Regions from separate parts of the Lelliottia sp. JS-SCA-14 genome, predicted to be linked through region 1. Evidence: predicted binding sites of a transcription regulator. Region 1 holds the regulator's gene; each other region holds the start of a gene.
The links. Region 1 encodes LexA, which represses DNA repair genes until DNA is damaged. Its sites were predicted from a motif close to TNCTGTATGTACATACAGNA; they were not measured.
Positions count from the first base shown of each region.

Region 2: the regulator LexA is predicted to act here: its motif matches at 7,548-7,567, upstream of dinB (DNA polymerase IV).
Region 3: the regulator LexA is predicted to act here: its motif matches at 3,780-3,799, upstream of sulA (SOS-induced cell division inhibitor SulA).

Region 1 covers NZ_CP141606.1:326,064-336,505, forward strand. Annotated here, with positions in the region: gene ubiA (4-hydroxybenzoate octaprenyltransferase) at 1-204, shown strand, start outside; gene plsB (glycerol-3-phosphate 1-O-acyltransferase PlsB) at 296-2,707, opposite strand; gene U9O48_RS01500 (diacylglycerol kinase) at 2,862-3,230, shown strand; gene lexA (transcriptional repressor LexA) at 3,340-3,948, shown strand; gene dinF (MATE family efflux transporter DinF) at 4,015-5,334, shown strand; gene U9O48_RS01515 (CsbD family protein) at 5,480-5,689, shown strand; gene zur (zinc uptake transcriptional repressor Zur) at 5,758-6,273, opposite strand; gene U9O48_RS01525 (cupin domain-containing protein) at 6,389-6,877, shown strand; gene traF (conjugal transfer protein TraF) at 7,044-8,354, shown strand; gene dusA (tRNA dihydrouridine(20/20a) synthase DusA) at 8,436-9,431, shown strand; gene pspG (envelope stress response protein PspG) at 9,570-9,812, shown strand; gene U9O48_RS01545 (quinone oxidoreductase) at 9,990-10,442, opposite strand, start outside.
Region 2 covers NZ_CP141606.1:954,394-964,835, forward strand. Annotated here, with positions in the region: gene U9O48_RS04500 (gamma-glutamyltransferase family protein) at 1-1,592, shown strand, start outside; gene U9O48_RS04505 (amidohydrolase) at 1,647-2,417, opposite strand; gene fadE (acyl-CoA dehydrogenase FadE) at 2,525-4,969, opposite strand; gene lpcA (D-sedoheptulose 7-phosphate isomerase) at 5,207-5,785, shown strand; gene U9O48_RS04520 (class II glutamine amidotransferase) at 5,831-6,598, shown strand; gene dpaA (peptidoglycan meso-diaminopimelic acid protein amidase) at 6,569-7,309, opposite strand; gene dinB (DNA polymerase IV) at 7,585-8,643, shown strand; gene pepD (cytosol nonspecific dipeptidase) at 8,750-10,207, opposite strand.
Region 3 covers NZ_CP141606.1:1,771,813-1,782,254, reverse strand. Annotated here, with positions in the region: gene helD (DNA helicase IV) at 1-266, opposite strand, end outside; gene U9O48_RS08295 (YccF domain-containing protein) at 390-836, shown strand; gene yccS (YccS family putative transporter) at 856-3,018, shown strand; gene U9O48_RS08285 (TfoX/Sxy family DNA transformation protein) at 2,975-3,601, opposite strand; gene sulA (SOS-induced cell division inhibitor SulA) at 3,820-4,329, shown strand; gene ompA (porin OmpA) at 4,686-5,741, shown strand; gene matP (macrodomain Ter protein MatP) at 5,806-6,258, opposite strand; gene U9O48_RS08265 (Lon protease family protein) at 6,444-8,204, shown strand; gene fabA (bifunctional 3-hydroxydecanoyl-ACP dehydratase/trans-2-decenoyl-ACP isomerase) at 8,273-8,791, shown strand; gene rmf (ribosome modulation factor) at 8,867-9,034, opposite strand; gene pqiC (membrane integrity-associated transporter subunit PqiC) at 9,289-9,855, opposite strand; gene pqiB (intermembrane transport protein PqiB) at 9,852-10,442, opposite strand, start outside.

The DNA of each region.
Region 1 (10,442 bases):
TTAGGGCTGATGGTGCTGATTGGCTATCTGAACGCCCTGAACTGGGAGTTTTACTGGTCGGTGCTGGTGGCGGGAATGCTGTTTGTGTATCAGCAGAAGCTGATTGCGAACCGCGAGCGCGAAGCCTGTTTCAAAGCGTTTTTGAATAATAACTACGTCGGGCTGGTGCTGTTTTTGGGGCTGGCGATGAGTTACTTTGCCTGAAAAAAAAGCCCGGTGGCGCTACGCTTACCGGGCCTACATGTTGTGCTAAATCGTAGGCCGGGTAAGGCGAAGCCGCCACCCGGCTTTTTTATCACTCGTCCTGCGTCGCACTCTCAATCGTCAAACGAACGTCAGACGTAATCAACTCCGCCAGCATCTGGTAAACCCGCATCGTCTCTTCAGGTTCCGCATCGCTGATATAGCCTTCATCACGCAACGTCAGCACCAGAGAGCTAAACACCGCTTTATCGAAGAACTCAGGCGCGTTAATGCCGTGCAGCACGGACAGACGCTGAGCCAGGGTGCGGCTCTCTTTTTCCAGGGTTCCACGGTTGATGGACGGGTTCGCGCTCAGCAGCCAGAAGGTGATGGCGTAGCGCTGCAGCGTCTCACGCGCACCGGCTGCCAGCAGCTGCAGGGTACGGGAGCGTGACGGATTGATATGCAGCTCATCGTCTTTCACCGCGATCAGGCCCTGACGCAACAGCTCGGCGGTCAGTTTATCCAGCTCGACGGCCAGCTCTTCGTTGCTCCAACTCAGGAACAGCTCAGCTTTCAGCATCGGATAGAGCGTCTCAACGTGACGCAGCAGTTCCTGACGGGAAATGCGGCGGTGCTGAGTGATGATCGCCGCCATCAGGGACGGCAGCATCAGCATATGAGCGATGTTGTTGCGATAGTAGGTCATCAGCACCGCCTGCTCACGCGGCAGAATGATGATGTCACCGATCGTATCTTTCTCGACTTCGAACTTATTCATCTGCAGCGCGTGGTCGATCAGCTGACCGGCGGTCGCAGATGGAACGGTAGAGTCGGCGGAATACGGGACATTACGCATAATGTCCAGGTAGCAATCGAGCTGTTCGGTCAGCTGTTCGCGCGTCAGAGAACGTTGACGAGACGCCAGCAGCGCCGTGACGCACAGGTTCATCGCGTTAGCCGCACCGGCGTTGTTAATACGCACCATCAGATCGGCGGCGATGTTATTCACCGTCGGCGTCAGCCAGGCTGGGCGAATCGCTTCGATTGGATCGATAGACTCGCGCCACTCGGGAACGTGCTGATTCAGGTAGGTCATCAGCGGCAGCGGTTCGCCAAAGTTGACGTAGCCCTGACCGAGATTGCGCAGCTTGCTCAGGCCTTTCAGCATCTGAGGCAGGCTCTCTTTCTCTTTGGTCGCGCCGCGCAGCTCTTTGGCGTAAGTGCCCACTTCCATCACGTGCTCGTAACCGATGTAGATCGGCACCAGCGTAATAGGGCGCGTACCGCCGCGCAGCATCGCCTGAATGGTCATCGACAGGGTGCCGGTTTTCGGGTCAAGCAGACGGCCCGTACGAGAGCGGCCACCTTCGACGAAATACTCAACGGAATAGCCGCGGCTGAACAGCTCGCCCAGATATTCGCGGAACACCGTAGAGTAGAGCTTGTTGCCCTTGAAGGTACGACGAATAAAGAACGCACCCAGACGGCGGAAAATCGGGCCGGCTGGCCAGAAGTTCAGGTTGATACCGGCGGCGATGTGCGGTGGCACCAGTCCCTGATGATAAAGGACGTAGGACAGCAGCAGATAGTCCATGTGGCTGCGGTGGCAAGGCACATAGACAATTTCGTGGCCGTCGTGGGCCAGCTGGCGCACGCGCTCGGCGTTGTGGACGTTAATCCCCTGATAGAGACGGTTCCAGGTGAAGCTCAGGATACGGTCGGAAAGGCGGATCATCTCGTAGGAGAAGTTGGCCGCAATCTCTTCCATCAGGGCAATCGCGTTCTGCTGGGCTTTCTCGTGAGAGATTTTCTTGCTGCGCGCTTCGTCTTCGACGGCGCGAGCAATGGCTTTCGAGGCCAGCAGTTTGTTGAACAGATCCTGACGCGCTGGCAGGCGCGGGCCAACGGCCGCCAGACGCTGACGGGCGAAGTGCATACGCGCCACGCGTGCCAGTTTCTGCGCAATGATCTTATCCGTGCCGTGCTCATCCGCCATGCGGCGCAGCGAAACGGAAGGGGAGAAACGCACAAAGCTGTCGCGCCCCAGCCATGAGACGGCAAAGAATTTCTGAATGCCGTTCAGCATGCGCAGCGGCGGATTCTCTTCGCCTTTCTGACGTCCAGGACGACGACCAAACATCACCGACACCGGCACCATCTGGACATCCAGGCTGGGGTTGCTGCGGTGCAGATCGAGGTAGTCATGGAACAGCTTAATCGACTCTTCTTTCGGCGTGTAATAGGTGAACACGCGCGGCCCGCCGTGAATAAACACGTAGCGCGGCAGCAGCGTTCCGTCGACCTCAAGGGGTTCGAGCGGATCGGGTAAGTCGTGCGCCAGACACTGGGCGCGCAGCGTCAGTAAGTCTGCCTTCGAGTTATAAGGCAAAACGTACATAATTGGGCGCGAGGTATCGAGCCCTAATTCCAGCGCGGGTTCCGCCGGGATAGACTTACTTTTTACCAGGACGCTTAATGGTAAATTAAGTAATTTGTAGTAAATTCGTGGCCAGCCGGACATAAACGATGTAAAGCCTCTGGTTAATAATGCAAATGCGGCGCAAGGATAACAGAAAGCGCGCAAAATTTCTGTTGTTACCGGTCATACTTCAGGCTGCATGGCAATGCGCTACAGCTATAGTTACTGACGCTAAATCTAAGAAAAGGTTCTTTTAATGGCCAATAATACCACTGGGTTAACCCGAATCATCAAAGCTGCCGGATATTCATGGAAAGGTTTCCGCGCCGCATGGATCAATGAAGCTGCTTTTCGCCAGGAGGGGGTTGCCGCCGTCGTCGCGGTAATCATCGCCTGTTTCCTCGATGTTGATCCTATTACCCGCGTGCTTCTCATTGGTTCAGTCCTTCTGGTGATGATAGTGGAAATTCTGAACAGTGCTATCGAAGCGGTGGTGGATCGCATCGGGTCTGATTTCCACGAACTCTCGGGCCGCGCAAAAGATATGGGCTCTGCCGCTGTGCTGCTGGCGATTATCATCGCTGCCATCACCTGGATCACGCTTCTTTGGTCACATTTTCGATAAGCCTTCAGGAATCGAATAAGTCTCTGGTTTTTTGTGCAGTTTTTGATTCCAAAATCACCTTTGACTGTATATACTCACAGCATAACTGTATATACACCCAGGGGGCGGAATGAAAGCGTTAACGGCCAGACAGCAAGAGGTGTTCGATCTTATTCGGGATCACATCAGCCAGACGGGAATGCCACCAACGCGTGCGGAAATCGCGCAGCGTCTGGGCTTCCGTTCTCCAAATGCCGCTGAAGAGCACCTCAAAGCGCTGGCGCGTAAAGGCGTCCTTGAGATTGTTTCGGGTGCGTCACGCGGCATTCGCCTGCTGGTGGAAGAAGAAGAGGGTCTGCCACTGGTGGGCCGTGTCGCAGCAGGTGAGCCTCTGCTGGCACAGCAACACATTGAAGGGCATTATCAGGTCGATCCGGCGATGTTCAAACCCAGTGCCGATTTCCTGCTGCGCGTCAGCGGGATGTCCATGAAAGACATCGGCATTCTGGACGGCGATCTGCTGGCAGTTCACAAAACCCAGGATGTGCGTAACGGCCAGGTTGTGGTTGCGCGCATCGACGACGAAGTGACCGTGAAACGCCTGAAAAAACAGGGCAACACGGTACAGCTGCTGCCAGAAAACAGCGAGTTCTCCCCGATTGTGGTCGATCTCCGCGAACAGTCTTTCTCCATCGAAGGTCTGGCTGTGGGCGTGATCCGCAACGGCGAATGGCTGTAATGTCTCTCTGACAGGCTGCGGTCTTTCCGCAGCCTGACTGTCTCTTATCTTTCCCGGTACTTTCTCATGTCTCTGCTGACTCCCTCAGACAAGGCATTGTGGCGTCTCGCGCTGCCGATGATTTTCTCCAATATCACCGTTCCCCTGCTCGGGCTGGTCGATACGGCGGTGATTGGCCATCTGGATTCCCCTGTTTATCTCGGCGGCGTGGCCATCGGCGCAACGGCGACCAGCTTCCTCTTTATGCTGCTGCTCTTTTTACGTATGAGCACCACCGGGCTGACGGCCCAGGCGTTTGGCGCTAAAGATCCGGTTCGTCTGGCTCGTGCGCTGGTCCAGCCACTGATCCTCGCGCTCGGCGCAGGGCTGCTGATTGTTTTGCTGCGTACGCCGCTAATCGATCTGGCTCTACACGTCGTCGGCGGTAGTGAAGCCGTGCTCGAACAGGCGCGACGGTTCCTTGAAATCCGCTGGCTCAGCGCCCCGGCGTCGCTGGCTAACCTCGTTTTGCTCGGCTGGCTGCTCGGCGTACAGTACGCCCGCGCGCCGGTGATCCTGCTGGTGGTGGGAAACCTGCTCAATATCGTGCTCGATCTGTGGCTGGTGATGGGCCTGCACATGAACGTGCAGGGGGCCGCGCTGGCGACGGTTGTCGCGGAATACGGCACCTTCTTCATCGGCCTGTGGATGGTGAAACGCGTGCTGGCGATGCGTGGCATCACACTCGCGATGCTGAAAACCGCGTGGCACGGCAATATCCGCAAACTGCTGGCGCTTAACCGCGACATCATGCTCCGCTCGCTGCTGCTGCAACTCTGCTTTGGCGCGCTGACGGTATTCGGCGCGCGGCTCGGGCCGGAGATCGTGGCGGTGAACGCGGTCCTCATGACCCTGCTGACCTTCACCGCCTACGCGCTGGACGGGTTTGCCTATGCGGTTGAAGCCCATTCAGGGCAGGCGTACGGTGCGCGCGAAACGGGGCAGTTGCAGGAGGTGTGGCGGGCGGCCTGTCGGCAGTCGGGCCTGGTGGCGCTAAGCTTTGCGCTCGTCTACGCTTTGTTCGGAACGAATATTGTGGCGCTCTTAACCTCGCTGCCTGAGCTGCGCGAGCTGGCAAATCACTACATTCTCTGGCAGGTCGTTTTACCGGTGGTGGGGGTGTGGTGCTATCTGCTCGACGGCATGTTTATCGGTGCGACGCGCGGGGCCGAGATGCGCAACAGCATGGCGGTCGCGGCGGCCGGTTTTGCCCTGACGCTTTTCACGCTGCCCTGGCTTGGCAATCACGGTTTGTGGCTGGCCCTGGCGGTGTTCCTCGCTCTGCGCGGCCTCTCTCTGGCGGTGATCTGGCGGCGCCACTGGCGCAACAATACCTGGTTTGCGTAGTGGCTTCGTTTGACGAAATGGTTAAAGATTCTGAATCTCTCAACGTCTGCCAAATCCTTATCTACAATTAATATCACGTCCAGCAGAAATGAACGTAACGGACGACACGAATTTTACGTGATAACCGAACGATGAGGATATGATTATGAATAAAGACGAAATCGGCGGTAACTGGAAACAGTTCAAAGGTAAAGCGAAAGAACAGTGGGGTAAACTGACCGATGATGACGTGACCGTCATTGAAGGTAAACGCGAACAGCTGGTCGGTAAGATTCAGGAACGTTACGGCTACGCGAAAGATCAGGCGGAAAAAGAGGTCGTTGACTGGGAAAAACGCAACGACTACCGCTGGTAACAGAGTTCTACCCGTTGTACACGGAAGTACAATCCCTGAGGGCGGCTTAACAGCCGCCCGCTTTGTTTTTAGCGCGGTTTTTTCTTCACTAAAATGGAGTGATCGTGCTGGCACTCGCCCTGATGGCGACAGGCTTCCACTTCGACACACGCCGAGCACAACCCGTGCGCTTCAATCACGTTATGGCGCAGGGCAAAGCCCATTTTCGCCGCCAGCGAATGCATGATGTCTTCCACGCCTTCCGCCCCTTCTTCTTTGACCGCACCGCAGCGATCGCAGATAAACATGGCTGAAGTGTGCGTTGGCTGATCGAACAGATGGCACAGCACATAACTGTTTGTCGACTCAACCTTATGCACAAACCCTTGTTCCAGCAGGAAATCCAGCGCACGATAGACCGTTGGCGGTTTCGCCTGGGGCTCGCTTTCGCGCAGCAGGTCGAGCAGATCGTAGGCGCTGATGGCACCGCGCTGCAGGCTCATCAGACGTAACACTTCAAGGCGCTGCGGGGTCAGGCGCACATTGCGTTCAGCGCAGAGCTTTTCAGCTTGCGCCAGCAGATCTTGCATCGTGGTCTTGTCCATGTCGCACCTCGGAGTATGGAGTCTGGAAACCCTCACTTTACCATGTTCTGCTGAAAACGCCGAGATCCGCCACGGTGTGCTATACCTGACGCATCGAAACAAGGGAATAAACAGAATGAAAAGACCTGACTGCATCCGACACTGGCGCGACGTCGAAGGTGCCGACGATTCGACTTACCCGGACAGTGACGAACTCTTCGCTATCGGCGCGCCGCTGGCCCGAAAACTGGGGCTGGGGCGGATCGGTATTCACCATGAACGCCTGCCGCCGGGCCGTCGCACTTCCTATCCCCACGCCGAAAGCGACGAAGAGGAGTTTATCTTCGTGATTGAAGGGCATCCGCAGGCATGGATTAACGGTTATTTATGGAAACTTGAGCCGGGCGACAGCGTCGGTTTTCCGGCCGGAACCGGGGTCTGCCACACCTTTATCAACAACACCGAGGAAGAGGTTCGGCTGCTGGTCGTGGGTGAGGCGAACAAAAAACACAACCGCATCTATTACCCGCTCAATCCGGTGTATGCCGCCACCCGAGAGGACCGCTGGGTGGACCATCCCCCGCAGTTTTTTGGCCCGCACGACGGAAAACCTGGGCGAAAATAATTTCCTCTTCTATAAATATTGAGGGCCGTCACAAATTACAACAGGCCAACCGGAAGATTTAACTTAAGGAAATAGCGTGTCTTTTTGATGTTATTCACAGCAATAGTTCGTCCCTGTTTAAGAGATAACAGGGTTGTTAAATAACAGACTATAAAACGAGCATACTGTGAAAAAACATTTAAAATTTTCGGTGGTTAGCATCGCTGTCTCCCTGTTTGTGGCAAACGAGGCGTCCGCCGCTAATACCTGGGCAGAAGCGCGTAGTGACGCGATGGGTGGTACGGGCGTTGCTTCGGGCAATTACGGTAGTGGAGCCTTCATAAACCCGGCGCTGCTGGCAAAGGCAAAACCGGATGACGACATTACCGTGATTCTGCCTTCGGTCGGCGCGCAGATCACCGACAAAGACAATCTGCAGGATCAGATCGACGATATCAGCGATAAAGTCGATCACTACGACAATGTGATCAACAGCCTGACACCGGCTGAGATCATCGCCAATCCCTTAGGATCCGTGAACCAGTTCCAGAGCGCGGCGAAAGATCTTGCTGACGAACTGGACGATCTGAAAGGCAAAACCGCCCGCGCTAACGCCGGTGCCGGAATTGCGGTCAGCATTCCCAACCATGTTCTGGCGGTTGCCTTTGTGGCAAAAGGCTACGCCCACGCGCGCGTCAGCTCTTCCATCGACCAGCAGGATATTGATTATCTGCGCAGTATCCAGAACAGCAAACTGGTGGCCGGAAGCGTCGCGCTGGATGCTGCCCTGAATGGTTCGGACCAAATCACCAAAAACCTCAACTCCACCGCGTCTGGCCGGGCAGCAATTGTCTCGGATTACGGCGTGGCGGTGGCGCGTCAGTTTGATATCGCCGATGTACCGGTCTCTGTCGGTATCACGCCAAAGCTGCAAAAAACCTGGCTCTATAACTACACCACCTCCATCTACACCTACGACAGCGATGACTGGAACAACAGCCGCTATCGCACGGACGATACCGGTTTCAACGTCGATGCCGGTGTGACCGCTGATTTTGGCGAGCACTGGACGGTGGGCCTGAGCGGGCAAAACCTGATGTCGCGTGATATCGACACCAAAGATGTGCGCATTCGTAATGGCCGCACGGGTGAGGAAGTGAACTACAAAGATACCTACCAGATCCGTCCGCTGGTGACCGCTGGCGTGGCCTGGCACAACGATCTGGTGACGCTCACCGCCGATGGCGATCTGACCGAAACCAAAGGCTTCAAAAGCGAAGAAAACTCCCAGTATGTCGGCGTCGGTGCGGAAGTCACGCCCCTCAGCTGGCTGGCGGTGCGTGCCGGTTATCGTGCGGACGTGAAAGACAACGACAGCAACGTCTTTACCGGCGGTCTTGGCTTTGCGCCGTTCAACGCGGTCCATGTGGATCTGATGGGCCTGTACGGGGAAGACAAAACCTGGGGCGCGGGCGCGCAGCTGAGCGTCACCTTCTAAGACGACCGGAGGCCATGCGCCTCCGGCTTTTCTTTGTGCTATAGTAGCGCCCCTTTTCCACCAAATGCTTAAAACTTCGCCATGTCGTCAGAATCACAGTCAAATTTCCCTGCACACCGTTTTTCCATCGCGCCGATGCTCGACTGGACCGACAGACACTGCCGCTATTTCCTGCGCCAGCTCTCTCGCCACACGCTGCTGTACACCGAAATGGTGACCACCGGGGCGATTATTCATGGCAAGGGCGACTATCTGGCCTATAGCGAAGAAGAGCATCCGGTTGCCTTGCAGCTCGGCGGGAGCGACCCGGCGGCGCTGGCGCACTGTGCGAAACTGGCGCAAGAGCGCGGCTACGATGAGATCAACCTCAACGTCGGCTGTCCGTCTGACCGCGTGCAGAACGGCATGTTTGGCGCCTGCCTGATGGGCAATGCCCAACTGGTGGCCGATTGCGTCAAAGCGATGCGCGACGTGGTGTCGATTCCGGTGACGGTCAAAACCCGTATTGGCATTGACGACCAGGACAGCTACGAATTCCTGTGCGATTTCATCAATACGGTGGCCGGAAAAGGTGAGTGCGAGACGTTTATCATCCACGCGCGTAAAGCCTGGCTGTCGGGCCTCAGCCCGAAAGAGAACCGTGAAATTCCGCCGCTGGACTACCCGCGCGTGTATCAGCTCAAGCGTGATTTCCCGCATCTGACCATGTCGATCAACGGCGGCATCAAATCTCTCGACGAAGCCAAAGCCCATTTAGAACACATGGACGGCGTGATGGTGGGCCGCGAGGCGTATCAAAATCCGGGCATTCTGGCCTCGGTGGATCGTGAGATCTTCGGCGTGGACGGCACCGATAAAGACCCGGTTGCCGTGGTGCGCGCCATGTATCCGTACATTGAGCGCGAGCTGAGCAACGGTACCTATCTGGGCCATGTGACGCGCCATATGCTCGGTTTATTCCAGGGCATTCCGGGGGCGCGTCAGTGGCGTCGCTACCTGAGCGAAAATGCCCACAAAGCCGGGGCAGATATCGAAGTCCTCGAGCAGGCGCTGCGTCTGGTCGCTGACAAGCGATAATTTTCACCAAAAGTTCGTCAAATTCACCACGCCCTGCGAATGTTCGCGGGGCGTTTTGTTTTGGATTCAATAAGTTAACTTTGGCACGTTTCTTGTAATACCCACTGCATATCTGAGGTATTCATGTGGGAGAGAGCCATGCTGGAACTGCTGTTTGTGATTGGATTTTTTGTCATGCTGATGGCGACCGGAATTTCGCTGCTTGGCATTCTGGCTGCACTGGTGGTGGCGACGGTGGTGATGTTTATCGGCGGGCTGTTTGCGCTGATGATTAAACTGCTGCCGTGGCTGTTGTTAGCGGTCGCTGTGGTGTGGGTGATTCGGGCGATAAAAGCGCCAAAAGTCCCGCAGTATCAGCGCAATAACCGCTTTCGTTACTAAGGTATTGAGGCGTTCGTCACATACCTGTAACTTTTCCGGCAGCGAGGCTTAGAACAGAATAGGATTTACTTATCGAATCTGTCACTATGGCTGCCGTTAAAGAATTCATCGAGCTGTACCCTACATACAGCCGAACTAAAAAAAGAATGGGCTTCCTACAGGAAGCCCTAATTCTTTTTATGGGATCAGCAAACTCGACCCCTGCGTCCCGCGACTCTCCAGCACTTCATGCGCGCGCTGCGCATCGCTCAGCGGATATTTCTGCGCTTCTGCCACATCCACTTTAATTACGCCGCTGGCAATTAGCGAAAACAGCTCGTTGCTGGCTTCCGTCAGTTCATCACGGGTGGTGATGTAGCCTTGCAGGGAAGGGCGCGTGACATACAGCGAGCCTTTCTGATTGAGAATGCCCAGATTCACGCCGGTGACTGCGCCGGAAGCGTTGCCAAAGCTCACCATCAAACCGCGACGCTGCAGGCAATCGAGCGATGCTTCCCAGGTGTCTTTTCCGACGGAGTCATAGACCACGCGCAGCTTTTTGCCGTTGGTGATCTCTTTCACGCGCTCGGCGATGCTCTCTTCGCGATAGTTAATCACCTGCCACGCGCCCGCCTGCAGGGCACGCTGCGC
Region 2 (10,442 bases), 630 kb from region 1:
CGCTTGATTTTACGACCGGTTACGATTCACGACGCCCGCCAATGATGGGGCATAACGCGGTGGCCACCTCGCAGCCGCTGGCGGCGCAGGCCGGGATGAGGATGTTACAGCTGGGCGGCAATGCCGTTGACGCCGCGATCGCCACGGCGATGGCACTCACGGTAGTGGAGCCGACGGGCTGCGGCATCGGCAGCGACGCCTTTGCGATTATCTGGGACGGAGAAAAGCTGCACGGTCTGAACGCGTCAGGCCGTTCGCCTGCCAGCTGGCATGCGGATCTGTATGCGGGTCAAACCGCCGTGCCCGAGCTGGGCTGGGACGCGGTCACCGTACCGGGCGCCGTCTCCGGCTGGGTGGCGCTGGCCGAGCGTTTTGGCTCGCTACCCCTGACGACCCTCGCGCAGCCAGCCATTGAATACGCGCGCAACGGTTTCCCGGTATCGCCGCTGATCGGTCATCTGTGGCAGCGCGGGTTTACCAAACTGAAAGATCAGCCGGGCTTCAGCGCCTGCTTTGCGCCAGAAGGGCGCGCGCCGCGCATCGGGGAGATCTTCCGTAACCCGGCGCAGGCCAACTCCCTGGAGCTGATTGCCAAAACCAACGGCGAAGCCTTCTATCGCGGCGAGCTGGCGCAGAAAATTGCCGCCTTTGCTAAAGAGCATGGCGCGCATCTGACGGCAGAAGATCTGGCGAACCATCGCGTAGACTGGGTGGAATTGCTATCGCGTGATTTCGCCGGCGGTTCGGTGCAGGAGCTGCCACCAAACGGGCAGGGGATCGCCACGCTGATCGCGCTCGGCATTCTCGAGCAGTGCGGGATCGAAAAACATCATCCGGATTCTGTGCAGTCCCTGCATCTGTCGATCGAAGCGATGAAACTGGCGCTGGCGGATCTCGACCGCTACGTCGCCGACGAAGAGCATATGGAGTTTGCGGCGAAAGAGCTGCTGAGCGATCGCTATCTGAAGTCGCGCGCGGCGCTGATCGACCAGGATAAGGCGTCTGATTTCACCTACGGCGCGCCAACGCAGAGCGGGACGGTGTATCTCTCTGCTGCCGATTCCAGCGGAATGATGATCTCCTTTATTCAGTCCAACTTTATGGGCTTTGGTTCAGGCGTGGTGGTCCCGGATACGGGGATCAGCCTGCAAAACCGCGGCTGCGGCTTCGTGCTGGATCCAAAACACCCGAATGCGCTGGCGGGCAGTAAGCGTCCGTTCCACACGATCATTCCAGGCTTTGCGATGGACGGGCAGGGCAAACCGCTGATGTCGTTTGGCGTGATGGGCGGGCCGATGCAGGCGCAGGGGCACATGCAAATGGCGCTGCGCATTATGCTGCATGGGCAAAACCCGCAGGCGGCGATCGACGCCCCGCGCTGGCGCGTGGTGCAGGGCCGGGAAGTGATCGTCGAATCGACGTTTGATCGCAACACCATTGCAGCGCTGCGCGAACGCGGGCATCAGATAGTGGTGGAAGATCCGTTGCAGGATTACAACTTCGGCGGTGCGCAGGTGATCTATCGTATGCCGGAAGGGCATTACGTTGCCGCGACCGAAAGCCGCAAAGACGGGCAGGCGTTAGTGAGTTAATCAGCCGTGCATGAACCGTAGGCCGGGTAAGGCGTAGCCGCCACCCGGCTTTTTTCATCCAATGCTAAACGGATCCGCATCCTGCCACGCCGGAAACTTCTCGCGGTACTCTTTCAACGCCGTCAACGACAGCTCCGCGTCAATTCGCGTCGCCTGATGTGGCTCGGCGGTCGCAATAATTTCCCCCTGCGGATTTACCACCCGGCTGTCGCCGCGATAGTGATGCCCGTTGCCATCCGTTCCCACGCGGTTACACCCCACCACGTACGCCTGATTCTCGATGGCGCGCGCCACCAGCAGCGCCTGCCAGTGCAGCGAGCGCGGGGCAGGCCAGTTGGCGACGTACAGCGCCAGATCGTAATCGTTGCGGTTGCGGGACCAGACCGGGAAGCGCAGGTCGTAGCAGACCAGCGGCAGAATGCGCCAGCCGCGCCACTCAAACACCACGCGCTCGTTCCCGGCTTCGTAGTGATGATGCTCATCGGCCATGCGGAACAGGTGGCGTTTGTCGTAGAAGTGCAGCGTGCCGTCCGGCTCGACCAGCAGGAAACGGTTCACCGGGCCGCGTTCGGTCTGCAGCGCGGCGCTTCCGGCGACGAGCGCGTTGGTTTGCTGCGCCTTGCTGTGCATCCAGGCGACCACTTCCTCCTGCGGCAGGGACTGCTTTGCCGCCTCCATGGCGAATCCGGTAGTGAACATTTCCGGCAGGACAATCACGTCGCGTCCGGCGATCTCTTCGAGCTGGCGATCAAAATGGCGCAGGTTGGCGGGACCGTCCATCCACACCAGGGGTTGCTGTAAAAGGGTAATCTTCAGACCAGGCACAATCAGGACTCCTCGAAAGACGGCTTTTTGACACTGTAGCACGGGAAAAAGAGAAAATGTGGCAATAAAAAACCCCGCACGCGGCGGGGTTTGTGGAAGCGTTTCGTTTACGCCGCTTCAGGTTTGCGGACTTTCTCCGGCAGCTTTACCGGCTTAGTCGCCAGCTCGTCGTGCTCGAAATCATCCACGTTGATGCTGCGCAGACGGCTCTCTTCTGCTTTCACCAGCACGGCGGCTTCATTCTGGTCGATGATGCCACCTGCCAGCGCCTGTTTCGCCAGTTCATCCAGGCGGGTAAACGGCAGGTTTTTGCCCAGCTGTTTACAGATTTTCTGGTGAATCGGATCGGCGGCCATCACGTCCAGCAGCGCCTCTTCCAGCAGACCGACCGGGTTATGCGGCGTCGGTTTCAGGTACTGACCACGACCGATACGGGAGCGGGTCGCGCTTGGCACCTGCAGGATCTTCGCCACTTTGTGATCCAGGATATCGGACGGTGCCAGGTGGTGACGACCGGTCGGGAAGATGACCGCACGCAGAGCGCCTGCCACAAAGCGGTTCGGGAAGTTCGCCAGCAGATCGTCAATCGCCTGCTCTGCCTGGTACAGGGCATCCTGCACGCCCCAGTGGACCAGCGGCAGATCCGCTTCGTGACGGCCTTCATCGTCGTAACGCTTAAGTACCGCAGAGGCGAGGAACACCTGGCTCAGGACATCGCCCAGACGCGCAGAGATACGCTCGCGACGCTTCAGGCTGCCGCCCAGGACGGCCATCGACACATCTGACAACAGCGCCAGGTTCGCACTCAGGCGGTTCAGATGCTGGTAGTAACGTTTGGTCGCATCGCCCGTTGGCGTCGAGCTGGTGAGACCGCGCGTCAGGCCCAGCCAGAAGCTGCGCATTTTGTTGCTGCCTACGTGGCCGATGTGTTTGAACAGCAGTTTATCGAACGCATCGACGTCGTTGTTTTGCGCCGCCGCCATCTCTTCCAGCACGTATGGATGGCAGCGAATCGCGCCCTGACCGAAGATCATCATGCTACGGGTCAGAATGTTTGCGCCTTCCACGGTAATGGCAATCGGTGCGCCCTGATAGCCGCGCGCCAGGAAGTTGCCTTCGCCGAGCATAATGCCTTTACCGCCGGCAATATCCATCGCATCAATAATTGACTGCTGTGCGCGGTGGGTACAGTGATACTTCACGATAGCCGACAGCACGGCCGGTTTTTCACCGAGCATGATGCCGTAAGTGATCAGCGAGGCCGCCGCGTCCATCACGTAGGCGTTGCCTGCGATACGCGCCAGTGGCTCTTCGATCCCTTCCATCTTACCGATGGAGATTTTGAACTGACGGCGGATATGGGCGTAAGCGCCAATCCCCATCGCGACGGATTTCAGGCCGCCGGTAGAGTTCGACGGCAGGGTAATGCCACGACCGACCGACAGACATTCCACCAGCATACGCCAGCCCTGACCGGCCATTTTCGGGCCGCCGATGATGTAATCAATCGGCACAAAGATATCCTGGCCGCGGGTCGGGCCGTTCTGGAACGGTACGTTCAGCGGGAAGTGACGACGACCAATTTCAACGCCAGGGGTAGAAGTTGGGATCAGCGCACAGGTGATGCCCAGATCTTCCTCGTCGCCCAGCAGTCTGTCCGGGTCAGAGAGTTTGAACGCCAGGCCCAGGACGGTGGCGATAGGTGCCAGCGTAATGTAGCGCTTGTTCCAGGTGAGGCGCATGCCCAGCACCTGCTGGCCCTGCCACTCGCCCATACAGACGACGCCGGTATCCGGGATCGCACCGGCATCAGAACCTGCTTCCGGGCTTGTCAGCGCGAAGCACGGGATTTCCTGACCACGCGCCAGGCGCGGCAGATAGTGATCTTTTTGCTCTTCGGTGCCGTAGTGTTGCAGCAGTTCGCCCGGGCCTAACGAGTTAGGTACGCCGACGGTGATCGCCAGAATTCCTGACACGCCAGCCAGTTTTTGCAGCACGCGAGCCTGAGCGTAAGCGGAGAACTCCAGGCCGCCGTACTCTTTCTTGATGATCATCGCGAAGAAGCGATGCTCTTTCAGGTACGCCCACAGTTCCGGAGGCAGATCGGCCATTTCATGGGTGATTTCGAAGTCGTTGGCCATGCGGCACGCTTCTTCTACCGGCCCATCAATAAAGGCTTGCTCTTCGGCGGTGAGGCGCGGCTGCGGGTAGTTATGCAGCTTTTTCCAGTCCGGGTTTCCCTGGAACAGATCGCCTTCCCACCAGGTGGTGCCCGCGTCGATCGCTTCTTTTTCCGTGCGTGACATCGGCGGCATCACTTTACGGAAACCGCGGAACACCGGGGCAGAAATCATTGACTTACGCATCGCCGGGACGTTAAACGGCAGCAGGATGATGGCCAGCGGCAGGACAAGCCAGATATTCCACAGACCCGCGAGGCCAAGCGCGGCAGTCCACGCCAGCAGAATCAGGCTACTCAGAACTAAACTTACGCGGTGATAGAACAACACACCGAGCAGTACAACGGTTGCGATAATGCTCAAAATCATCATAAAGAAAAGCTCCCTTGCTTGTAGGAGGTCTGACCACTTGTGATGATATGGTTGTAGTGGATGTTATTTCTTTTAGCAATGCATTCACAAAATAATTACAACCTGGTTCACATTGTTCGGGTTTTCGCAGGCACGAATCATCAAAACGCCGGAGGATTTGCATGGCTTTAGCTTCTCGGTTTTACTGCTATCCGGTACACTCCGTTTGTTATTCATCAATACTGAAGGATTATCCTCATGTACCAGGATCTTATTCGTAACGAACTGAACGAAGCTGCGGAAACGCTGGCTAACTTTCTGAAAGATGAAGCCAATATTCACGCGATTCAGCGTGCGGCGGTTCTGCTGGCAGACAGCTTCAAAGCTGGCGGCAAAGTGCTTTCCTGCGGTAACGGCGGCTCCCACTGCGACGCCATGCACTTCGCGGAAGAGCTGACCGGTCGCTACCGCGAAAACCGTCCGGGCTACCCGGCGATTGCGATTTCTGACGTGAGCCACATCTCCTGCGTGGGTAACGACTTCGGTTACGATCATATTTTCTCGCGCTACGTTGAAGCGGTAGGCCGTGAAGGCGATGTTCTGCTGGGCATCTCGACCTCCGGTAACTCTGGCAACGTGATCAAAGCGATTGAAGCCGCGCGTGAGAAGGGGATGAAAGTCATCACCCTGACCGGCAAAGATGGCGGCAAAATGGCGGGAACCTCGGATATCGAAATCCGTGTGCCGCATTTTGGTTATGCTGACCGTATTCAGGAAATTCACATCAAAGTGATCCATATCCTGATCCAGCTGATCGAAAAAGAGATGGTTAAGTAAGTCTTCGCTGGGGGCATTTTGCCCCCGCTGTTGTGGAGGTGAAGTATGTGCGAATTGCTCGGGATGAGCGCCAATGTGCCAACCGATATCTGCTTTAGTTTCACCGGGCTGGTGCAGCGCGGTGGAGGAACCGGGCCGCATAAAGACGGCTGGGGCATTACCTTCTACGAAGGCAAAGGCTGTCGCACGTTCAAAGATCCGCAACCCAGCTTCAACTCTCCTATTGCCCGCCTGGTGCAGGATTACCCGATAAAATCTCGTTCGGTGATCGCCCATATACGTCAGGCAAACCGCGGCGAAGTGGCGCTGGAAAATACCCATCCGTTTACCCGTGAGCTGTGGGGCCGCAACTGGACCTACGCCCATAACGGGCAGCTGACCGGGTATAAATCGCTTGAGACGGGGAATTTCCGTCCGGTGGGCGAAACCGACAGCGAGAAAGCCTTTTGCTGGTTACTGCACAAGCTGACGGAGCGTTATCCGCGCACGCCAGGCAACATGGAGGCGGTATTTAAATACATCGGCACGCTGGCCCGCGAGCTGCGTGAGAAGGGCGTGTTTAATATGCTGCTGTCGGACGGGCGCTACGTGATGGCGTTCTGCTCGACCAATCTGTTCTGGATCACGCGACGCGCGCCCTTTGGTGTGGCCAAGCTGCTGGATCAGGATGTGGAAATTGATTTTCAAACCGAAACCACACCTGACGATGTGGTCACGGTTATCGCCACTCAGCCCCTGACGGGGAATGAAACCTGGCAAAAGATTATGCCAGGCGAGTGGGCGTTATTTTGTCTCGGGAACCGCGTAGTTTGACGCCAGCTGCGGGTGGACGACTTCATGACTCAGCGGTTTGCTGACGATGTAGCGACCATCCGCGACCGAGACGGTCGGCGGTTTGTGCGTCTGCTGGAAGTAGTCGTAACCCGGTTTCAGCTGTTTCCAGAAATCCGCATAGGTTGAGTACTTATGACGCTCCATGTTGGCATCGGTCATGCGGAACGGATAGATGCTGACCTGAACACCCGACTGGCCGAAGACTAACGCGCCGGTCACAAACTGGAAAATCTCATCAATACCGCTGTCCGTCATGGCGTAGCAGCCAATGGACACGCAGGCACCGTGAATCATCAGGTATTTACCTTCGTAACCATGCGCCCGATCGTAAGCGTTCGGGAAGCCGATGTTGATGGCTTTATAGAAGCGGCTGTCGGGTTTGAGCTGATTGCGCTGAACGGTGTAGAAACCTTCAGGACTTTTAAAATCACCCTGACGTTGTTTCGGGCCGAGGCCACCGGAATAGTTACAGATTTTGTAGCTATCAAGCAGTTGATATGTCTCGCCCATTTTGACAAATAGATCGAGCGTGCGTTCTTCCTTGAAGATCTGAATATAAACCGGTGATCCCATTAATTGCTGTTTATATTCTTTGCTGACCGGTGTGGTTGAGCTGTTGCTGCCAAGCAGCCCTGCAAACGAGACACACGGGATCAGAAGCATCGCAATGAACAATGCGATTTTACGCATACTACAAGTTCCTTGATAAAGCCAAACCAACTTGCCAGGACGGCAAAAGAGACCCGAAATCAGAATACTCTGGATTAGGAGCGCTCACATTAGCATCGCTGCATTTTTTCGCAAGAGTGAACTAATGAGTTTACAAATTAGTTGGCATTTATAACTTATCCGGCGGCGTTTGAATCCAGGAACTTTGCGAAATTGTATGTGATGTGAACAGGGTGATACTTTTCAATTCTGATTCTTTAACTGTATACTTATCCAGTGAAAGGTGAGGGTTGAGTATGCGCAAAATAATCCATGTCGATATGGACTGCTTTTTTGCCGCAGTGGAGATGCGTGATAATCCGGCGCTGCGGGATGTCCCCATCGCTATTGGCGGCAGCCGCGTTAAGCGTGGCGTGATCAGCACCGCCAACTATCCGGCGCGCAAATTTGGCGTGCGCAGCGCCATGCCGACGGCGATGGCCCTCAAACTCTGCCCGCATCTGATTCTTTTGCCCGGTCGCTTCGATGCCTATAAAGAAGCCTCGGTCCACATTCGCGAAATCTTCTCCCGCTATACGTCGCTCATCGAACCGCTCTCTCTCGACGAAGCCTATCTCGATGTCACGGACAGCGTGCACTGCCACGGCTCGGCCACGCTGATGGCGCAGGAGATCCGCCAGACCATTTTCAACGAGCTGAACTTGACGGCCTCTGCGGGCATCGCCCCGGTCAAATTCCTCGCCAAAATCGCCTCAGATCTCAACAAGCCGGACGGGCAGTACGTCATCACCCCCGATGATGTTCCGGCGTTTTTGAAAACGCTGCCGCTGGGCAAAATCCCCGGCGTCGGTAAAGTCTCGGCCGCCAAACTGGAGACGCTCGGCCTGCGCACCTGCGAAGACGTGCAGAACAGCGATCTGGCGATGCTCCTCAAACGCTTTGGCAAGTTTGGCCGGGTGCTGTGGGAGCGCAGTCAGGGGATCGATGAGCGCAGTATTAATAGCGAGCGCCTGCGTAAATCCGTGGGAGTGGAGCGCACCCTGGCGGAAGATATTCATGAGTGGAACGACTGCGAAACCATTATTGTCGAGCAACTCTATCCCGAGCTGGAACGACGGCTGGCGAAGGTCAAACCCGACCTGCTAATTGCCCGTCAGGGGGTGAAACTCAAGTTTAACGACTTCCAGCAGACAACCCAGGAGCACGTCTGGCCGCGCCTGAATAAAGACGATCTGATTGCAACGGCCAAGAAAGCCTGGCAGGAGCGTCGAGGGGGAAGGGGAGTGAGGCTGGTGGGGTTGCACGTCACGCTGTTGGATCCGCAGCTGGAGCGGCAGCTGGTGCTGGGGCTATAAAAAAAGCCCGGTGGCGCTAACGCTTACCGGGCCTACGTTTAGCTCCCTCTCCCGTGGGAGAGGGTTGGGGTGAGGGCATCAGACCGCACCCATCCCCACTAGCAACTTACTTAGCCGGAATAGATTTCAGCAGTTCGGTCAGCAGCGTCCAGTAGTGGCCCACGCTTTCGATATGCACCTGCTCGTCCGGAGAGTGCGGACCAGTAATGGTCGGCCCAATGGAGACCATGTCCATATCCGGGTACGGTTTCTTGAACAGACCGCACTCCAGACCCGCGTGGATCACCTGAATGTTCGGCGTGCTGTTGAACAGACGCTGATAGGTTTCACGCACCAGCGCCATGACCGGAGAGGTCGCGTCTGGCTGCCAGCCCGGGTAGCTGCCCTTGGCGGAGGTTTTCGCGCCAGACAGTTTGCCCAGAGATTCCAGCATGCTCACCACATACTCTTTACCGCTGTCGATAAGCGAACGGATCAGGCAGATGATTTCTGCGCTGTCGTCAGTCATGGTCACAACGCCGACGTTCAGGGAGGTTTCCACCACGCCTTTCGCCACGTCAGAGTTGCGGATCACGCCGTTAGGCGTGGCGTTCAGCAGCTGGACAAAGCTGTCGCGAGACTGAGTGGTCAGCGCGGCTTTATCGCTGGTGACGGATTCCAGAACCACGGTCAGGTTTTTCTCTTTGATCGACAGTTCGTTTTTCAGGATATCCAGGTAAACGTTCGCCAGGTTTTTCAGCTCGTCGGCTTTATTCGCCGGAACCGCGATGGTGGCGAAGGCTTCACGTGGGATCGCGTTACGCAGCGTACCGCCGTTGAAGTCGACCAGACGCAGATCCAGCTCGGCCGCGTGACCGGCCAGGAAGCGCGCCAGCAGTTTGTTGGCGTTGCCCAGACCCAAATGGATATCACCACCGGAGTGGCCGCCTTTCAGCCCTTTCAGCGTCAGCTTAAAGGTCTGGAAACCAGCAGGAATGGCTTCACGAGTCAGCGGCAGGGTAGAGATGAAATCAATACCACCGGCGCAACCCATATAGATCTCACCCTCTTCTTCAGAGTCGGTGTTGATCAGGATATCAGCCTGCAGCCAGTTGGCCTGCAGACCAAACGCGCCGTCCATCCCGGCTTCTTCGGTCATGGTCAGCAGCACTTCCAGCGGGCCGTGCTCAACGCTATCGTCAGCCAGCACCGCCAGCGCGGAGGCCATACCGATACCGTTATCCGCACCCAGCGTCGTGCCGCGTGCTTTCACCCATTCGCCATCGATGTACGGCTGAATCGGATCTTTAGTGAAGTCGTGGTCGGTGTCGTTGTTTTTCTGCGGAACCATATCCAGGTGCGCCTGAAGCACAACCGGTTTGCGGTTTTCCATACCTGCGGTAGCCGCTTTACGAATCAGAATATTGCCTACCTGGTCACGCTCCGCGTGCAGGCCTTTTTCCTTCGCCCAGCCCATAATATGTTCGGCAAGCTGTTCTTCGTGATAGGAAGGGTGAGGAATGGAACAGATTTTGGCAAAAATATCCCACAGCGGCTGTGGAGATAATTGAGACAGTTCAGACACGATAAGTCTCCTTGTCGTGGCGCTGCAAACAAGCTTGCAGGTCACAGGGTTAGCAGGGTGATAGTCAGCACAAGTCGGGCTTGCGAGATGAGGTTGAGAATACCACTTTCTCCGTCCGCTGCTAGCATAAAGCAAGTAAAAACTCCCCGCTGGGCCGCTTAACACTGGTTTTTAGTGCGTCAGATCTCTATAATCTCGCGCAACCTATTTCCCCTTCGAACACTTTTTAAGCCGT
Region 3 (10,442 bases), 1.4 Mb from region 1:
TGCCAGAGTGTGCTCAGATGATGGTGGAAGCGCTGGGTTTCGGCCCATTCGGTCCCGTGCAGACGCACAACTTTATCGGCAGGCAGGACAAACTCCAGCTCGCCCCACACCAGGCCGCGTTTGCAGTGGATAGCCAACAGCTGATTGAATGGAATGAGATATTCGTGGCGTTCGCCGGAGACTTTCACTCCGGCGTTAAGAAGGACAACCTTGTCGTACGGATGTTGCGCCAGGCGCTTGCCTAATGATGTCGCTTTTAGTTCCATGTCCAGCCTGATCCACGAAGAGAGTGTTTGCCCATTAGTTTAACCGCCAGTTTTCAGGTGCTCCAGCCTAAAAAAACGTTACAATCATCAGGCTTTAATCATATCGAAAGGAAGTGAGGCTTTATGCGTACCGTTCTGAATATTTTGAATTTTGTCCTTGGCGGTTTTGCCACCACCCTTTCCTGGCTATTTGCCACGCTGGTCAGCATTGTTCTGATCTTCACGCTCCCCCTGACGCGCTCGTGCTGGGAGATCACTAAACTCTCCCTGGTGCCCTACGGCAACGAAGCCGTTCATGTGGATGAACTTAATCCGGAGAGCAAAAGCGTCCTGATGAATACGGGCGGAACGCTGCTCAATATGTTGTGGCTAATCTTCTTCGGCTGGTGGCTGTGCCTGATGCACATCGCGGTCGGGATCACGCAGTGCATTACGATTATTGGGATCCCGGTCGGGATCGCCAACTTTAAGATCGCCGCGATTGCCCTGTGGCCCGTCGGTCGCCGCGTGGTGCCGGTAGAAGTCGCGCAGGCTGCGCGCGAAGCCAATGCCCGCCGTCGTTTTCAGTAACTAAGGATACGCCGCCCCTATGCTAAGCCCGTTGCTTCGCAGATACACATGGAACAGTGCCTGGCTCTATAACGTCAGGATTTTTATCGCGCTTTGCGGCGCGGCAGCCGTGCCCTGGTGGCTCGGCGAGGTTAAGCTGACCATTCCGCTGACCCTTGGCGTGGTGGCAGGAGCGCTGGCCGACCTTGACGATCGCCTGGCCGGACGGCTGCGCAATCTGGTGATTACGCTGATCTGTTTTTTCATCGCCTCAGCGTCCGTCGAGTTGCTCTTCCCCTGGCCGTGGCTTTTTGCCCTGGGTCTGATGATCTCCACCACCGGCTTTATTCTGCTGGGCGGGCTGGGACAGCGCTACGCGACTATCGCCTTTGGCGCACTGCTGATTGCGATCTACACCATGCTGGGCGTGTCCCTTTACGACCAGTGGTATCAACAGCCGCTTCTGCTGCTTGTGGGGGCGATCTGGTATAACCTGCTGACCCTGACCGGGCACCTGATCTTCCCGATTCGTCCGCTACAGGACAATCTCGCGCGCAGCTATGAACAGCTGGCGCACTATCTGGAACTCAAATCCCGGCTGTTCGACCCGGACATCGAAGAAGAGAGCCAGGCCCCGCTTTACGATCTGGCGCTGGCCAACGGACAGCTGGTCACCACGCTGAATCAGACCAAAGCCTCGCTACTCACGCGTCTGCGCGGCGATCGCGGTCAGCGCGGCACCCGACAAACGCTGCATTATTACTTTGTGGCTCAGGATATTCACGAGCGAGCCAGCTCGTCGCATGTACAATACGCCGCCCTGCGCGAGAAGTTCCGCTATAGCGACGTGATGTTCCGCTTCCAGCGACTGCTGTCGATGCAGTCCCAGGCATGCCAGCAGCTGGCGCGATCGATTCTCTTACGAACACCTTACCAGCACGATCCTCGCTTCGAGCGGGCGTTCAGCCATCTTGATGCGGCGCTCGATCGCGTGCAGGCCAGCGGCACCTCGCCAGAACAGATGAAAGCCCTGGGGTTCTTGCTGAACAATCTGCGCGCCATCGATGCGCAACTGGCGACGATCCAGTCTGAGCAGGCGCTCTCCATGCCGGGTAACGAAGCGGAAAACCAGCTCGCGGACGACAGCCCGCACGGCTTCGCGGATATGTGGCTGCGTTTGAGCCGCAATTTCACGCCGGAGTCTGCCCTCTTTCGCCATGCGGTGAGGATGTCCGCCGTCCTGTGCGTTGGTTATGCCTTTATACAGATCACCGGCCTGCACCACGGCTACTGGATTTTGCTCACCAGCCTGTTTGTCTGCCAGCCAAACTACAACGCCACCCGCCATCGCCTGGCGCTGCGCGTGATCGGCACGCTCGTCGGTGTCGCCATTGGTCTGCCGGTGCTCTATTTTGTCCCTTCCGTAGAAGGTCAGCTCATCCTGATCGTCATTACCGGCGTGCTGTTCTTCGCCTTTCGTAATGTCCAGTATGCTCATGCGACCATGTTTATTACCCTGCTGGTGTTACTGTGCTTCAACCTGCTGGGCGAAGGATTCGAAGTCGCTCTGCCACGCATCATCGACACGCTGATTGGTTGCGCCATCGCATGGGCTGCGGTGAGCTTTATCTGGCCGGACTGGCGTTTTCGCAATCTGCCGCGCGCGTTGGATCTGGCGATAAATGCCAACTGCCGCTATCTGGACGCGATCCTCGAGCAGTATCATCAGGGCCGCGACAACCGTCTGGCCTATCGCATTGCCCGTCGTGATGCCCATAATCGCGATGCGGAACTGGCGTCGGTGGTGTCAAACATGTCAACGGAGCCGCGCGCGACCGCAGAAATTCGTGAAGTCGCTTTCCGCCTGCTGTGTCTGAACCACACCTTCACCAGTTACATTTCAACATTGGGTGCGCATCGCGAGCAGCTCACCGATCCGAACATCCTCGCACTGCTGGATGATGCTGTGTGCTACGTCGATGATGCGCTCCATCACCGTCCGGTCGACGAGCCGCGCGTGCGAAATGCAATAGATGAACTTAGCCAGCGTATTGCGCATTTCGACCCCGGTGCGGACACCAAGGCTCCGCTCGTGCTCCAGCAAATCGGTCTGCTCATCGCCCTTCTGCCTGAGATTTGCCGCCTGCAGCAGCAAATCGCTACTTACCGGAATGATTTTCCGGCAGTACAGGAAGCGCGTTAAACCACTCCATCAGCTCCCGACGCCTGATCGTCGGGAGCGCCGCCTCATGCAGCCCATCAATCGCCCCGGCCAGTGCAAACAACACTTTGACGCCAAGGTGCCGGTTCAGGGCTCTGATTTTCAGCCAGCATGCTTCTGCCCCCAGCGTCCGTAACATCGCTTCACTGGTGACGCCCGCCTCACACAGGAGAATTTCAATCTGGAACGTCAGGTTGGGCAAATCTTTGAGTCGCCGCCGCTGATGCCGCTGGTAACGCTCATGCCGGGCTGCCTCGAGCGCAAAGCTTGAAAGCTGCAACAGCCTTTCGCGGTCCTGCCATAATCCTTCATCCACGCGGTAGTAATTCAACAGAACCGGTCTGCCCCGTTTGAGTAAGGTTAAAAAGGAGGAGGACTGTTTTACACAGTACTGGGCGCTTTGCTCACACGCCCGCAGATAGAGTTCGCCATCAGACACCATTGCAAAGACCGCTTCGTCGACGGCTAATGTGTATCCGCCAAAGAGAGCCCGATGGTGGATTTCACCCAAAGGTGAGAGGTATTCCTGGGATGTATAGATCCGTTCATAAGATATCTTTTTCATGATATTCACCATATAAATCATAGAGTAACAACACCATTTACTTACTACCGGATCCGTTAGCAGGAACATAGAAAACTTATTGTCACTCGGCAAGATTATTTTGCAGGACACGCCAATATCGAACTAAATTTGCGAGACGCTTTCCGAAAATGAGGTTGATCTTTGGGCGTACAGGGGTTACTGTATATTCATACAGTAACTACAGGGCTGGAATGATTATGCACACTTCAGGCTATGCAAATCGCTTAACATCTTTTACCTCTTCCGCTGGCAATGGCGCGCAAAAAACGGCCGGGCGTGTCTCTACCGGTTTGATCAGTGAAGTGGTATATCGCGAAGACCAGCCCATGATGACACAATTGCTTTTATTGCCGCTTTTACAACAACTTGGCCAGCAGTCGCGCTGGCAGCTCTGGCTGACGCCGCAGCAGAAGTTGAGCCGGGAATGGGTACAGGCATCTGGGCTGCCCCTCACCAAAATGATGCAGAGCAGCCAGGTCGCGCCATGCCATACGGTGGATTCGATGGTTCGCGCATTGCGCACCGGGAACTACAGCGTTGTGATTGGCTGGCTGGCAGAAGAATTAACAGAAGAAGAACATATTCGCCTGGCGAATGCGGCAGAAGAAGGTGACGCGATAGGGTTCATTATGCGTCCGGTTCGTCTCGATACTCTCGGCAGAGGACACCTGTCTGGGCTAAAAATTCACTCAAATTTGTATCATTGAGTAAATTTAAGAGTATTCCTGGAACTTTTTTTGACATCCGTTGACGCAAAAAGTTCCACAACTCAAAACTTCGAGAAAGCTTGTCTGGCGCGGTTTCCGTTAATTTTACAGCATAAAATTCTCGCTAAAAATGTTAAATATTGCGTATACGGAACTTTTTTTTTCATATGCCTGACAGAGTTCACACTTGTAAGTTTTCGAGTACGTTGTAGACTTTACATCGCCAGGGGTGCTCGGTCTAAGCCGAAGATATCGGTAGAGTTACTAGTTTGAGCTCGCCCCCCGGTGAAGGATTTAACCGTGATTTCTCGACGAGATCTTCATGGCGATTTTTGGATGATAACGAGGCGCAAAAAATGAAAAAGACAGCTATCGCGATTGCAGTGGCACTGGCTGGCTTCGCTACCGTAGCGCAGGCCGCTCCGAAAGATAATACCTGGTATGCAGGTGGCAAACTGGGCTGGTCTCAGTTCCACGACACTGGCTGGTACAACAGCTCCCTGAACAACGATGGCCCAACTCACGAAAGCCAGCTCGGTGCAGGTGCGTTTGGTGGCTATCAGGTTAACCCGTATGTTGGTTTTGAAATGGGTTACGACTGGTTAGGTCGTATGCCATACAAAGGCGACAACGTTAACGGCGCATTCAAAGCTCAAGGCGTTCAGCTGACCGCTAAACTGGGTTACCCAGTAACTGACGATCTGGACGTGTACACTCGTCTGGGCGGCATGGTATGGCGCGCTGACTCCAGCAACAGCCGTGCTGGCGACGACCACGACACGGGTGTTTCCCCAGTATTCGCTGGTGGCGTAGAGTGGGCAATGACCCGTGATATCGCTACTCGTCTGGAATACCAGTGGGTTAACAACATCGGCGACGGTGCTACCGTTGGCGTTCGTCCTGACAACGGCATGCTGAGCGTAGGTGTTTCCTACCGTTTCGGCCAGCAGGAAGATGCAGCTCCGATCGTTGCTCCAGCTCCGGCTCCAGCTCCAGAAGTACAGACCAAGCACTTCACTCTGAAGTCTGACGTTCTGTTCAACTTCAACAAAGCAACTCTGAAACCAGAAGGTCAGCAGGCACTGGATCAGCTGTACACCCAGCTGAGCAACCTTGACCCGAAAGACGGTTCAGTAGTGGTTCTGGGCTTCACCGACCGTATCGGTTCTGACGCATACAACCAGAATCTGTCCGAGAAACGTGCTCAGTCTGTAGTTGATTACCTGGTATCTAAAGGTATCCCAGCTAACAAGATCTCCCCACGTGGTATGGGCGAATCTAACCCAGTGACTGGCAACACCTGTGACAACGTGAAAGCTCGCGCTGCACTGATCGATTGCCTGGCACCAGATCGTCGCGTTGAGATCGAAGTTAAAGGTATCAAAGACGTTGTAACTCAGCCTGCGGCATAAGTTATCGTCTTATAAAAAAACCCCGCCATGCGGGGTTTTTTATTGCCTGAAGAAAAGTGAAAAACTATTTTTTGCCAAGCATGGCCTGCAGGTCATTCTTCAGCGTTGACATCTGGTTAGCATATTTCTCTTTATGCTCCGCATCTTCAATCAGCTGCACCACCGTCTCCGACAAGGTTTTTCCTCTGCGCTGGGCCAAACCGGCTAACCGCTGCCAGACCATAAACTCCAGGTCGATAGACTTCTTACGCGTGTGCTGATGTTCAGCGTTAAAATGGCGTTTGCGACGCGCACGAATGGTCTGCTTCATACGGTTTAACAGCGCCGGATTGATGTGCTTTTCGATCCACCCGTTGACCTGTACCGGCTCATTTTCGAGGGTCAGCAAAACATCCACCGCTTCTTTTGCAGCACTGGCTTCGATGTAGCAGGTGATCAGCTCGCCTTCTCGATGCTTTTTGACCAGATACTTCCATTTCCAGCCGCTTTCGAGATTTTCCAGTTGTTGATATTTCATCGCGATCTCAGTGTTACCTCGTAACTATGTTCAGAATATCAGTTTTTTGGCAATCTGCTGAAAAGAAATCATATCCTGAGAGCCTTGCGTCGCATTCACCCTCTGAAATCCCGAATACCACGTGGGAATGGGTCAACGCTTGCGGTATAATCCACCGCTTTACATCTAACTAAAAAACATCAACTTTGACCATTACGAAACTAGCATGGCGTGACCTGGTTCCGGATACTGAAAGCTATCAGGAACTGTTTGCACAGCCAGACCTCGCAAAAGAACACGACTTCATCCTTAGCGACACGCAACCGCGTTTACATTACGCGCTGGAGCAAACGTTAAGCCCATGGACAACCTCCCCCTTCATGTTACTGAAGGCGCCAGAAGAAGCCGAATATTTGGCGCTGATGGCCGATGCCGTGCGTCAATTGCAGCCAGAAGCGGACAACGTTTTTGGTGGGCAATATCGTATCGTGGGAAGTGATGTCACTTTCGAACCCGCAAAAACTGCTGATGAAAATTTTGCTGCCACCGGCGACGTCATTACCGCCGAGTGGGCCGAAGCGGAACAGTTATTTGGCTGCCTGCGTCACTTCAACGGTTCGCTGAGCATTCAGCCAGGGCTGGTACACAAAGCCAACGGCGGTGTGTTGATTATCTCGCTGCGCACCCTGCTGGCACAGCCGCTGCTGTGGATGCGTCTGAAGAACATCGTGACGCATCAGCGCTTTGACTGGGTCGCTTACGACGAATCTCGTCCACTGCCTGTCGCCGTTCCGTCGATGCCCCTGTCACTGAAAGTGATCCTGACCGGCGATCGCGAATCGCTGGCAGATTTCCAGGAGATGGAACCGGAGCTCGCCGATCAGGCGGTCTACAGCGAATTTGAAGACAACATCCAGATCGCCGACGCGGACGACGTGACGCAATGGTGCCAGTGGGTGCTGGCCGTCGCTGAGCGTTTCGCTTTGCCAACGCCTGCGGCAGATGCCTGGACTGGCCTGATTCGTGAAGCAACGCGTGATACGGGCGATCAGGAAACCCTGCCGCTTTGCCCGCTGTGGATCAGCAAACAGCTGCGTGAAGTCGGTGTCATTAGCGGTTCCGGCGAATTTACCGGCGAGCAATTTGCTCAGATGCTGGCGCAGCGCGAATGGCGCGAAGGCTATCTGGCTGACCGCATGCAGGATGAGATCCTGCTTGAACAAATTCTGGTGGAAACCGAAGGCGAGCGCGTAGGCCAAATCAACGCCCTGTCCGTCATTGAGTTCCCTGGTCATCCGCGCGCCTTCGGCGAGCCTTCACGTATCAGCTGCGTCATTCATATTGGCGACGGCGAATTTACTGACGTGGAGCGCAAAGCTGAACTGGGCGGGAACATTCATGCGAAAGGCATGATGATCATGCAGGCCTTCCTGATGTCTCAGCTGCAGCTGGAACAACAGCTCCCCTTCTCTGCCTCGCTGACATTTGAACAGTCATACAGTGAAGTGGACGGCGACAGTGCTTCTATGGCTGAGCTGTGCGCGGTGATCAGTGCCCTTGCGGATGTGCCGATTAACCAGAGCATTGCGATCACCGGTTCTGTCGATCAGTTTGGTCGCGCCCAGCCCGTTGGCGGCCTGAATGAGAAGATCGAAGGTTTCTTCTCCATCTGCCAGCAGCGCGGGTTTAGCGGGAAACAGGGGGTGATTATCCCTGCGCCAAATGCGCGCCATCTGAGTCTGAGTCAGGCGGTACTTGATGCCGTGGAAGCAGAACAATTCAGCATCTGGGCCATCGAAGATATTACGGATGCGCTACCCTTACTGACGAACCAGGTCTGGGACGGCGAAGTCCAAACGACGCTGATGCAGGCGATCCAGGACCGCATTGCTCAGGCCATGCAGCAGGACGCGCGTCATCGTTATCCGTGGCCGTTACGCTGGCTGAGCTGGTTTAGTCCGAACTGATCGGACTTGTTCAGCGTACACGTGTTAGCTATCCTGCGTGCTTCACTAAAATAAGGCTTACTGAGAACATGGTAGATAAACGCGAATCCTATACAAAAGAAGATCTTCTTGCCTCTGGTCGTGGAGAGCTGTTTGGCGCTAAAGGCCCGCAGTTACCTGCTCCGAGCATGCTGATGATGGACCGTGTCGTGAAAATGACCGAAACCGGCGGCAACTTTGACAAGGGTTACGTGGAAGCGGAACTCGATATCAATCCTGAACTGTGGTTCTTCGGTTGCCACTTTATCGGTGACCCGGTAATGCCTGGCTGTTTAGGTCTGGATGCGATGTGGCAGCTGGTTGGCTTCTATCTGGGCTGGCTGGGCGGCGAAGGTAAAGGCCGTGCGCTAGGCGTGGGTGAAGTGAAATTCACCGGTCAGGTTCTGCCTTCCGCGAAGAAAGTCACCTACCGTATTCACTTCAAACGCATTGTGAACCGTCGTCTGGTGATGGGTCTGGCGGATGGCGAAGTGCTGGTTGATGGCCGTGTTATCTACACCGCCAGCGACCTGAAAGTCGGTCTGTTCCAGGACACGTCCGCGTTCTGATGATTGCTTAAAATCGTTTAAGCATGAAAGGCGAAACCTCCGCATGGCGGAGGTTTCTGTTTTAAAGAGACGTTATCAAGCAAGAAGTACCCTGTCTCCGATGGCTTCTCGCCAGCCTCCCAGCCATTGTGACCTTTGATTTATCGTCTGATAAGGACACATTTCTTTAGAGCGTCCAGCGATGCCAGCCTGATAACCACGTTGATGAGCCCTTTCCAGGCGATCTCGTTTCTGTCTCTTCATGCCTCGTTTCCCTCATTCTTTGGTCTGGTGGAAAGAAAACAGTGTATGCAAAACGTGCAAACACAGATAACGAATAACCCGAATCTCCCTCAGCGTCAATGCGCAAAATTCACGCCAGTGTCATATTTGTGAGCTACACAGAAGATCATTTGTACAAAAATTGTGAGCTGGCACAAGTAACAGCCTGAACAAAAACCGAAAAAAAAGCCGCCATCAGCGAAACGCGGATGGCGGCTTTGAGTGATGAATTTTACTTATGGCAGACGAGAAATCTCCTGCGCGATACTGGCCGATTCCTGGGCCCAGCCCTGCGCCAGCACCTTCACCATTTCGTCATAACCGTCCTGCTGCTGTTTCAGCTCCAGGTGGAACGGACGCTTAATCAGCTGTCCCTGATGGTTCAGCAGCCACTCACCGCTGATCACCACCTTCCCATCGTAACGACCATGGAAACCCGTCACGTTGACGTTGAGGGTGTCCTGATCGCTGCCCAGAGGCTGAGAGGCCACTACCCAGCCCGGAAGCTGGCTGCTCAGGTTCGCCACCAGCGTATTACGTAATTGCTGGTCCAGCGGGCTGGCCCACAGATTGTTATTCGCAATCACGTACTGCACTTCGCTGGTCTGATACACCACGCCGTTTCCGGCGAGGGAATCAGGAATGGTCACCTGCTCAACCCACAGCAGACGATGCCCCTGGCTGGCGGTGCTTTGCCCGCCCGTCTGCGCTCCCAGCGGCAGCTGGTAGTAGCTCTTGGTGTCACTTCCTGAACTGCAGGCTGTTAAAACCAGTGCTCCGACGATTAATAGCCACTTTTTCATTCTTTTGCCCTCTTCGGCTCAGGATCTTTTTTGTCCTTGGCTTCAAATACCAGCGCGTTGCTCTTCTCGTTCAGCGTTTTCAAAACCGGCTGCAGTTCACGCAGGACCTGATCCAGGCGCTGCATATCCGCCACCATCTTGTTGTACGCCGCCGAGCCAGGCTGGAAGCCCTGCATGCTGCGGTTCAGCTCGCGCAACGTTTTCTGCATATCCTGCGGAAGCTGCTGCATCGACTGGTTAGCCGTAATTTTGTTGATATTATCCAGCGTGGTTTGCAGACGACGCATCGTGGCCTGGCTTTCGGTCAGGCTGTTGGTCGCTTGCTCAAGCATCGGATTCAACGGCAGATTGTTTATCTTATCCAGGGTTTCCATCAGACGCTGTTGGATCTGAGCCAGGCCGCTGCTGACGGTCGGGATAATCGTGTATCCGCCGAACTCGCGCGCACCGGTCATCGCTGGGGCTTTCGGATAGAAGTCCATATCCACATACAGCGCGCCCGTCACCAGGTTGCCGGTTTTCAGCGAGCCGCGTAATCCGCGATTCATCAGCTGATTAATATGCTCCCCGATATCCTGATCCTTACC